DNA from 3 places in the Dehalobacter sp. DCA genome. Region 2 is predicted to be linked to each of the others. Evidence: riboswitches for the same ligand, from Rfam matches in the RefSeq annotation. Region 2 holds a riboswitch; each other region holds the start of a gene.
The links. A riboswitch is a leader RNA that binds a small molecule or an ion and turns the genes downstream of it on or off. The one in region 2 is predicted to bind cyclic di-GMP.
Positions count from the first base shown of each region.

Region 1: another riboswitch for cyclic di-GMP. It lies ahead of DHBDCA_RS05175 (glycoside hydrolase family 26 protein); the one in region 2 lies ahead of DHBDCA_RS08175 (HD-GYP domain-containing protein).
Region 3: another riboswitch for cyclic di-GMP. It lies ahead of DHBDCA_RS05950 (zinc ribbon domain-containing protein); the one in region 2 lies ahead of DHBDCA_RS08175 (HD-GYP domain-containing protein).

Region 1 covers NC_018866.1:1,104,838-1,108,118, forward strand. Annotated here, with positions in the region: gene DHBDCA_RS05170 (YveK family protein) at 1-160, opposite strand, end outside; gene DHBDCA_RS05175 (glycoside hydrolase family 26 protein) at 371-1,333, opposite strand; cyclic di-GMP riboswitch class I at 1,347-1,422, opposite strand; cyclic di-GMP riboswitch class I at 1,521-1,596, opposite strand; gene DHBDCA_RS05180 (glycoside hydrolase family 26 protein) at 1,679-2,680, opposite strand; gene DHBDCA_RS05185 (ATP-grasp domain-containing protein) at 2,785-3,281, opposite strand, start outside.
Region 2 covers NC_018866.1:1,702,989-1,706,269, forward strand. Annotated here, with positions in the region: gene DHBDCA_RS08165 (DUF3795 domain-containing protein) at 1-544, opposite strand, end outside; gene DHBDCA_RS08170 (iron chaperone) at 601-990, opposite strand; cyclic di-GMP riboswitch class I at 1,097-1,182, shown strand; gene DHBDCA_RS08175 (HD-GYP domain-containing protein) at 1,278-2,339, shown strand; partial or broken gene DHBDCA_RS08180 (CoA-binding protein) at 2,400-2,714, opposite strand; partial or broken gene DHBDCA_RS08185 (IS3 family transposase) at 2,792-3,281, opposite strand, start outside.
Region 3 covers NC_018866.1:1,265,656-1,268,936, forward strand. Annotated here, with positions in the region: partial or broken gene DHBDCA_RS05950 (zinc ribbon domain-containing protein) at 472-1,152, opposite strand; cyclic di-GMP riboswitch class I at 1,332-1,420, opposite strand; partial or broken gene fabF (beta-ketoacyl-ACP synthase II) at 1,605-2,744, opposite strand; gene DHBDCA_RS05960 (hypothetical protein) at 2,865-3,248, opposite strand.

The sequences.
Region 1 (3,281 bases), 600 kb from region 2:
GATCAATTTGAATATATAGTTTTGTATCAGCTTCATAGATCGGTTTTGTTAATTGACTGGTCAGATAACCGGCTCCCCCGCCTACGGCTACCAGTAGTACAATTAACCACCATTTTCTTATCATAGAAAAAAATACACTTTGGAAATCCACTCTATCCATCCTCTCTCACTATCTTATGGTTTGATGATTATATTGTATGGAAAGATGTAACGTAAAAAAGGTGTAATAGGATAAAATTCCATAAATAATTGGATTTCCCTTTATTTCTTTTGCTTAGCAAAAAAAATAATTTATTTCTAAATTTTATGGTATAAAGGCCAGAAGATTAGAGGGATAATCCTTGTTATCTTCTGGCCGTCTTCAGTCTTCTTATCCTCGAAAAGCTGCAAGTGAAAATTCCGAAGTATCGATCGCACAATCCATATCATAATTGTCATTAAACCAAATATTTGCCTTAAGTCTAGGATACACTCCTGCCTTAATCTGAGCCTTCATATCCGTAATCCATGCAGCTTTACTACCACCTTGCTCAGACGAACCAATTTCTGCAATGATTATCGGCTTCGTAGAACCGCTTGCTAATGCCTTATAAGGCGCATCAAACACTTGTCTGAAAGTTTGCCAACTGCTCCACTGCTGAGATGTTCCCCAGTTATATCCATCCACAGAAACATAGTCCACATAATTGTTACCAGGATATGCTCCCATATAAGTGGCGCTTCCTTTATTTTGATAATTTACGTTATACACGAACTTAACATTTGTTGCACCGTTTGCACGGAATATTTTTACGATCCTTTGGTATGCGCTCTTGTACGAAGCATTGGTATTTACGTTGCTATTTCCAACACACCAACCATACCAATCTCCGTTAACCTCGTGCAGCGGACGAAGCCAAACTTCCGTACCATTTTGCCAAGATTTAAACTGCTGGGCAATTGTGGCGAAGTATTCATCCAACTTGCCATTGTTTATCTCAACAGTATTGTAATCTGTCATATCATCTTTCTTCAATTGCAGGGTGATCAAGTTAATTGCGCCTTCACTTTTAGCGGCATCCATAAAATCTTCCCATTGGCTCACATCCTGTGTTGAATAAACAAAAGTGTGAATTACTTCACTGCGATGGTTAGCCAGTGCGTTAAAATCCTGAATAGCTGTATTTCCCGACGAAGCCCATTCTCCCAGCCAGGCTCCAGTCATTACCGTTGTCGATGCCGTTGCTGTTCCCGGTGTTCTAGCCTTCCTTGCTGCTGCGGCATCAGCAGTAGGTGTATAAAGTGCTAAAAACATAAAGGTAAATAATAGAAATACAGATATAAACTTTTTCATTAAAAAAACTCCTTTCGGTAGCTGGCTGCCATTTTACAGGCCCTTTAGCTTTGCGTCTCTGCCTTTCGACAGGTTTGCCTTTATCGTTTGAGAGTGCTTTATTGTCTCAGGTAATCGTCGGCCGTATTTTACCTAAAGACTTAAATGATTACCTCCAATTTCATTTTTCAAACAACAAAAAACTACTTTTGGTAACTGGCTGCCATTTTACAGGCCCTTTAGTTTTGCGTCCTTGCTTTTCAGCAAGTTTGCCATTGTCAGTAATAGCTTTTTATTCGACAATCATCTGATTATATTTTGTCATATCATTTTATTATTGTCAATATATTTACTAAATAATTTTTATTATTCTTGATAAGCGGCTAATGAAGACTCTGAAGTATCAATTGTCCAATCCATCTCTTCAGAATTGCCATTGTCATTAAACCAAATTACAGCTTTCAGTTCTGGATAAGCTCCAGTCTCAATTTGTTTTTTCATATCGGTGATCCAGTCAGCTTTACTGCCGCCCTTTTCTGTTGAAGCTACTTCAGTAATAATTACCGGTTTGTTTGAGCCCTTTGTCAGTGCAGTGTAAGCAGCATCAAATGTTTGCCGAAATGTTTGCCATTTGCTCCAAGACTGTGATGTTCCCCAGTTATATCCGTCAATTGAAACATAATCAACAAAGTTATCACCGGGATAAGCCCCCATATAGGAGGCCCCTTCCCCATTATTTTGGTAATTGACATTGTACACAAATTTTACGTTAGTTGCTCCATTATCGCGGAATATGGTTACAATACGTTGATAGGCATTTCTGTATGTTTCATTGGTATTAATCTTGCTATTTCCGATATTCCAGCCAAACCAGTACCCATTTGCCTCATACAAAGGTTGAAACCAAATCTCAGAGCCGTCCTGCCAATTCTTTAGTTGCTTGGCAATCTCGGTAAAGTATGCATCCAGTTCTCCTTTATTAATATCGACGGTACTGTATTGCTTTCCATTATTTTTCACTAAAATAATGGTTAGTAAGTTAATAGCTTCTTGTTCTTTCGTATAATCCATAAAGTCGGCCCAGTCATCCATATTCTGATATGAATAGATAAATGAATGAATAACCCCACAATGATGATTGGAAAGAATATTGTAATTTTCAATATTTCTGTCCGTTGCAGAGGGCCATGTTCCCATCCATGCCCCGTACAACGTGTTTGATTCAGCAGATTGAGAGGAATTAGCCACAAGAGATGTCTCTCCAGCTCTATTTGTTTCCGCTAAGCTGATTTTGTTATTTAGGCAAGAGAGAAAAATAGTAAAAGTTACAAGAACAGTAATAAGTATCAGAGATATTGGCTTTCTCATTATAACTCCTTTCAATATCACCCAAGCAAAATAAAATCTACACTCCGATACATTATAGCATGCTTCAATATTAATTGGAATAATAATCTATTTCTTTATCTTTATTATTTTACCTTAACTTTGACTTTTACATACTGGTCCATTGAATTCATCTTCCTAAGCATTTCTTCCAGAGACTCATATTTTAATATCATCGTTCCCAATGTACCGTTGGATCCAGTAAATGCTGAAATTTGATCTCCTGATCTGTATTGCATATTAAATTCCACAATATTTTTACGTAGGTTCTCATCAACCCATATATCTTGTAATACACCACTCTGACTGCAATGCACCATATAGCTTGACCAATAGCCTTTGGTTTCAACCATTTTTAAGTCTGAACAATTTACGCCCATTGCAGTTTTTATTGTATAATCAGTAAGATCTACTCCGGTAGCATATTTAATTACCTGGGGAATTAAATTCCCCCCATTGCGAGGTCCAACTTCCATGAGATAGATATTTTCATTCCTATCAATTCTAATATCAAAGTTATAAGCACCATCTTTCATGTCCAGTAAAGTCAACAGGCGCTGTACTTCACAATGTATTTTATCAT
Region 2 (3,281 bases):
TATTCAGACGATCGGCTTCCACTTTTAGCAAGCGGACGGCTTCTTCAGCACTGCCGTTGCAGTTGATCCGATCCATATGATGGATCTTATCCATCATATTATTCAGGACGGAAAGCGGCAGCAGGTTGACCGCCAGACAATAAAATCCCTTTGATTTGCCGTCGTTGTAATTCGTGATTAGTTCGCCTAAAATTTTGTGTTTTTCCGTCAGTTCTTCAAGATAATTTTGAAGGTCTATTTTAGCCTTGGCCTGATCCTGCAATACATTTTGATAGGATATAAAGGAATCGGCCTCGCTTGGAGCCTGATACCTCTCACATGGATAGACACTGCATTCAAAACAGTATTCAACATTTTGATGCTTTTTATTACAGGTAATTACGGCACAGGAAGGATGCTTCAAAAAAAAGTCCGGACCCCCGCAGCCGGGGCACTTTGAAGAACCGTCCGTATGAAAGCGCGGACAGAGACAGCAATTCAATCCGCATAATGAAAAGTCGGCGCATTTTCGCCTGTATTCTTTACTTACCATTGATTTAACCATCGCATGCATCTCCTGATAAACATTTTTTAGCATTTCCCAAACATTAAGGGCCGTATCTAAACATCGCAGCACGGAATTCTTCTTGGGATATGCGCGTTCTCCGCGACTCTGTACTTCACGATCTTGCTTATTAACTCATACGGAATAGGCTTATTTAATGGGAATTGTACCGATCCTTTAGCTCCCTTATAACCGGCCAGTTCCTGTTTAAAGGCTTCAATCCCGCTTGGTGTCGGATAAAATCCAATGTGGTTTTTGAATGCTGCGAAATGAACGAGATTACCGTTCAGTACAAACGTAGGCATCTGATAGCTTATCTTTTCCACTGCGTCCGGTGCTGCTTCTCTTATCACATTTCTAATTGCTCTTAATATTTCCTGTGTCTCATCAGGGAACTGCAAAATATACCCATCAACTGATTCATGAACCACTTTATCCGCTCCCATTTTTAGTTTCTCCTTTAAATTTTTCCGAATAACCCCTGTAGAACCTGAAAGCGATGTGCTACAATAGTTCTATGACCGAAATATCAATCGAATAGGGATACAGGAGCAACGACAATGGCAAACTTGGTGAAAGCCAGGGACGCAAAGCTATGGGTCTTCCAGAATAATTCTGATGACTGCCAGGCCACCGAATCCGCTCAGGTTTGTTTTGAATGTCGCCATGCAATCTGCTGGTGATTTTTTTGTTGCTTCAGCTAGCACTGATTTATCGGAAAGGAAGATTACAATTGCGTCAGGTAAGTGTAAACCGGCTTCAAAAGGGAGACGTATTGGGACGAACCATTTTCTCGCATAACGGCCGTTCATTACTTGGGAAAGGAGTCACGCTGACCTCCCCCTATATCGAGCGGCTGAAAGAGCTGGGCATCAGTATTGTCTATGTGGACGATGACGAAACGAAGGATATTGTTATCGAAGATGTCATTTCCGAGGAAAACAGGCGGGAGGCAATGAACTCCATTGAGCATTCAGCGGAAGCGGTACGAATCGGTAAAGACCTCAATGGTTTTCAGGTAAAAAAGACGGTAAACAACATCATCGGAGACGTTCTGTTTCAAGAGAAGATATTTCTGAGCCTGACAGATATGCGGAGCTATGACAATCAAGTTTATGCGCATTCAGTCAGTGTTTGTGTCCTTGCGACAATTTTGGGCAAAGCTTTGGGACTGGATAAAGATACCCTGGAGGCGCTGGCGGTAGGGGCTTTGCTTCACGATATAGGGACTGTCAAGCTGCCAAAAGAGCTTGTCGCCAAACGTGAGGCCTTTACTCTGAAGGAAAATGACCTATATAAGACGCATACCGTACATGGATTTGAAATACTTCGGAACAAATCGGAATTAAACTTATTGAGTGCGCATATTGCTTTGCAGCATCACGAATGGCTGAACGGAAACGGCTATCCCCGGAAGCTGTCCGGCCGGCACCTCCATGTCTTGGCTCAAATCGTAGGGCTGGCCGACTTCTATGATAATCTGGTCAATGATGGCCCGGGCCACTCCCGGATCGTCCCGCATGAAGCCTGTGAAATTGTGATGGGATGTGCGAACAAGCTATTCTCCCAGCAGTTGGTTGTAACGTTCTTAAAGCATGTTGCGGCCTATCCGACCGGCTGTACCGTTAAGCTCAATACAGGTGAAGTTGGGATTGTGGTTGACCAAAATAAAAGTTTGCCGATGCGCCCGATTATCAGGGTATTAATCGCCGACAAAGGGCTGGCCCATGTCCAGGCTAAGGAATATAACCTTGTCGAAGATCTTACAACCTTTATTGTATCCATTGTCGAGTGAAGCTGATCCATTTCTTGAAAAAAATTGCCGGCTCAAATGTTTTTTGAGCCGGCTAACCTACTATTTTGGAAGTTTTCCAAACACCTTCAGTACGGACCGGTGGAACGAATGAGGAAACGATGGTTCTGCAAACATTAGGACGCATTGGTCATGGATGACGTTTATATGATTTTCCGTACAATAGTCTATAGCCTCTTTGGATTCAGCCCCCTGCTGAATCCAGATATGTTTGATTCCAGCTTCTACCGCGTCCCTAACGACCTTATTGGTTTGGTCCGGAGGGACGACGATCACTGCACCGTCGGCTTTCTGCGGCAAAGACTGAAGGTTTTCATAGCAGATCTCGCCGTCAATACTGTCCATATTAGGATTTACGGCAAAAACTGACCTTGCCTACGTTTGGTAGACACGGAGAAACCCTAAATAATTATTGTTTTCATTGAATTACGCAATCATGCTGCATCATGCACCTTTAATGGCGCTATGTAATCGTTGGAAGAATGAATGCGATTGCGATTGTAAAAGAGCTCAATGTACTCAAATACTGCTGATCTTGCTTCATCTCTGGTCTTGAAATGCATGTCATTAAGCCATTCTGTTTTCAACTTACCCCAGAATGATTCCATTGGGGCATTGTCATAACAGTTGCCTTTGCGGCTCATGCTGCAAACAAAGTTCTTTTCCTGGTATTAGTTTCTGGTAGTTATGACTGGCATACTGTACACCACGATCTGAATGTAAAATGAGTACCTTCTTTAGGTTTTTTGCGACCGATGGCATTCCTTAGAGCCGATATCACGAGTGACGTTTTCATACGGCTATCCATTGACCAACCGACAATTGAACGGTCGTAAAGATCCAGAATCCCTGCCAGATAGAGCCAGCCCTCATCCGTAGCAATGTACGTGATGTCTGAAACCCATTTTTCATTGCGACGGGATG
Region 3 (3,281 bases), 440 kb from region 2:
GCAGGTGCAACAACCAATAGGGGTTATTCTGCCCTGCGTGCTTCCCGAGGGAGCAACAATCTGCGATGCACCGGGTCGTTGTGGTCCGTCTGATACGCGGGCTCGCGACACCAAGAAAGTTCGACCTACCTTCGCCAGCCATAGTAGTAGTATGGACAAAATTTTTATTCATCAGTGGTGCCGCAAAGCGGCATGGGGGTCTGATACGTCGAGAAAACATGGCCACCTTAAAATACAAAATTATAGATGTGGCAGTCTATTGCATGAAATAGAGGTTGCGTAGATCTGCGGGCCCCTTAATAAAGAAATTATTAGAACGATTCAAAGAATCCTCTTTTTGGTGTTCCTAAAAACAAGTTGAGAGTAAAATCAGCAATTACTTCTGTTGATTTTACTCTCCTATTTTTGCTTGAAAGTGAAAAGAAGCTGTCTTTTCATGAATGTCCTTTGACATCATTATGAGACAGCCCCATTGTTTCTGATCAGTTCCAGCAGCTGCTCTGTTCCGACGATCTCTCGGTCGAAGCCGTTATTATCCAGAAGCTGGCTTCTTTTCTTTTTTATAGCGGCAAGCTCTACATTCAGGGTGTTTAGCCGCTCTATAAATACTGCAGGGTCGATATACCCCTTCGATACCAATCTACTGAGTATATGACCCTGCTCTGTAAGCTCCATGATTCTGTTACTGCAGTCCCCGATTTCCTGCTCCTGCTGCTCGTCCATTCGAAGCTTTTTGAGCACTTCCAGCAGGGGAGTGAGGATTTCGGTATAATTGCTTTTGAGCTTGCCCCACATCATGCCGAAAGCCCATTGAACGTCATCCTCTCGGATTGCCTTTTGGCTACATTTGGTGTTGTCCAAAATGTGCTGGCGGCAGCACCATTGAATTTTCTCATAAGGCTTGCCTATGTAAATTTTCTGCCTTCGGAATATACCGCCGCATTCTCCGCATAAGATTTTGCTGCTGAAGGCGTACCGGCTTTGGTATTTCTCCGAATCGTCCATCCCCATCTGCTTTCTGCGGTATTCAAAGATTTCCCTGATCGCCTCCGCCTGTTCATGTGAGATAATGGGTTCATGGTTGTCCTCAATAAGGTATTGAGGAAGCTGACCCTTGTCTCTCTGTCGCTTAAACGGCAGCACCTCTGTGGTACTTTAGATCGCAACTGCAACAATACAGGCAATTATAGATAATAAATGCCGTGTGAAACATCGCAGATCTATAACATAAACAAAAATTCATTCCTTTGCATATTCTAAAAAATTTATTATCGTTTACATAAAAATCAAGACCTGCTGCAAAAATGGGCAGGTCTTGACGCATGTAATCTCACGGTAACCAGGCTGTCATAATGTTTAGAGCACCTTAGACCCTACGGCATTGCGTCCCTGCCTTTAGGCAGGTTTGCCCTTAACATTATTTGTTTTTTAAATCTTTTAAAATACCGCATAATTGCAGTTGATGCCACCCTTGGTGTATATCGTGGCAAAGTTCATACTGCAGATTCAAACATATTCTAGATTCTGATATAAAAAGTTTACGGTATTGCCGATATCCACAGCATCGGTCATCAAACATTGGACGTCATCATCGTCCAGAAACTCTATTTGATATACTTTTTTAAGAGCAATGAAGCGTTATGGCCACCAAATCCAAAACCATTTGATAAGGCATAATTTACTTCATGTTTGATTGCCTTATTAGGCACATAATCCAAATCGCAATCCTCATCTGGCACAGTTAAATTGATCGTAGGAGGTATCATGCCCTCCTCTACAACTTTCAAAGTTATGATAGCTTCTATTCCTCCAGCTGCACCAAATAAATGACCTGTCATGGACTTTGTAGCATTGACTTTTATACGGTAGGCATCTTCTTTAAACAATGCTTTAATCGCCTTTGTTTCAGATTTATCTCCCTCTGGAGTACCTGTTGCGTGTGCGTTAATATAATCGACCTGTTTAGGTGATATTCCTGCCATATCAATCGCTGATTTCATTGCTCCTTCTGCCCCTTGATAATCGGGGCTTGTAATATGGTAGGCGTCAGTAGTCGCGCCGTATCCAACAATTTCACCAAGTATCTTAGCTCCGCGATTTTGGGCATGCTCCAATTCCTCCAGGAATAAAATTCCCGCACCTTCCGACATTACAAATCCATCCCTCAATTTATCAAAGGGACGGCTTGCCTGTTCTGGGTTCTCATTATTTGTGGACATCGCATGCATATTGGTAAATCCGGAAAATGCAAATGTATTGATTGCTGCTTCAGATCCGCCAGCTATCACCGCATCTGTATAGCCGTGCTTGATACTTAAAAACGCTTCTCCAATAGCCTGATTGGATGTTGCACAAGCCGATACCGGAGAAAAACTTGGCCCCGTAAAGCCTGTTTTAATGGCTATAATACCCGCTGCCATATTGCCGATCATCATAGGAACCATAAAAGGGGAAACATGCCTGTTTCCTCTGGTCATAAATTTTTCGTGATTTTTTATTATTGTCTTAATACCGCCAATACCTGAGCCTACATAGATACCGACTCTGTTTTTGTTAAAATTTATATCCTGTACATTTGCCATTTCAATTGCTTGTTTTGCTGCCGCATAAGCATATTGGATGAATAAATCATATCTATTTATCTCTTTTCCATCAAAGTAATCCTTGGAAGAAAAATCTTCGATATATCCGGCAATACGGGAAGGAATTTCCGAAAAAGACGAATCAGAAATCCTCTTTATTCCGCTCTTTCCGCTTGTGCTTTATGAGGCGCAGAGCATATTCAGTAATTTCGTCTTTTTTTACAGTCACAATTTTAAATTTTACTCAATTTGCCTCAATTAACTCCGTATTATTTGTATTTTCTAGATAACAGAATTGTTTCGAGAAAAGCTTTTGGTATAACCAGCGGCTTTTGCCGCATGACGCTGGGAAACTTCACCAATAGGAAGAGGTTTTGACTGATCTCCTGGGAAGCTCGGGGCGGTCTCCATTGATTTGCAGTTAAATTTCCTCTCGACAAACCGGGCAACTTTGTGACTGGAGCTATGTATAAATTCCACGAAATCTATTCTACCGCCAGCCGCCACAACAAGATCTTCACTTTCACAGCTGGATCCTTCTCTAAATGCCATAACAATCAGAAAACTTACAATCAGGGAATATAGAATCCAGTTTCGGACTAAGTGGGCTATTATAGTCAGCGGCGTTACCAATTCGTACGTCATCAATACCCAAACTGAAAACATAATCTCTTATATTTCCTTTATTTTATTCGCTTT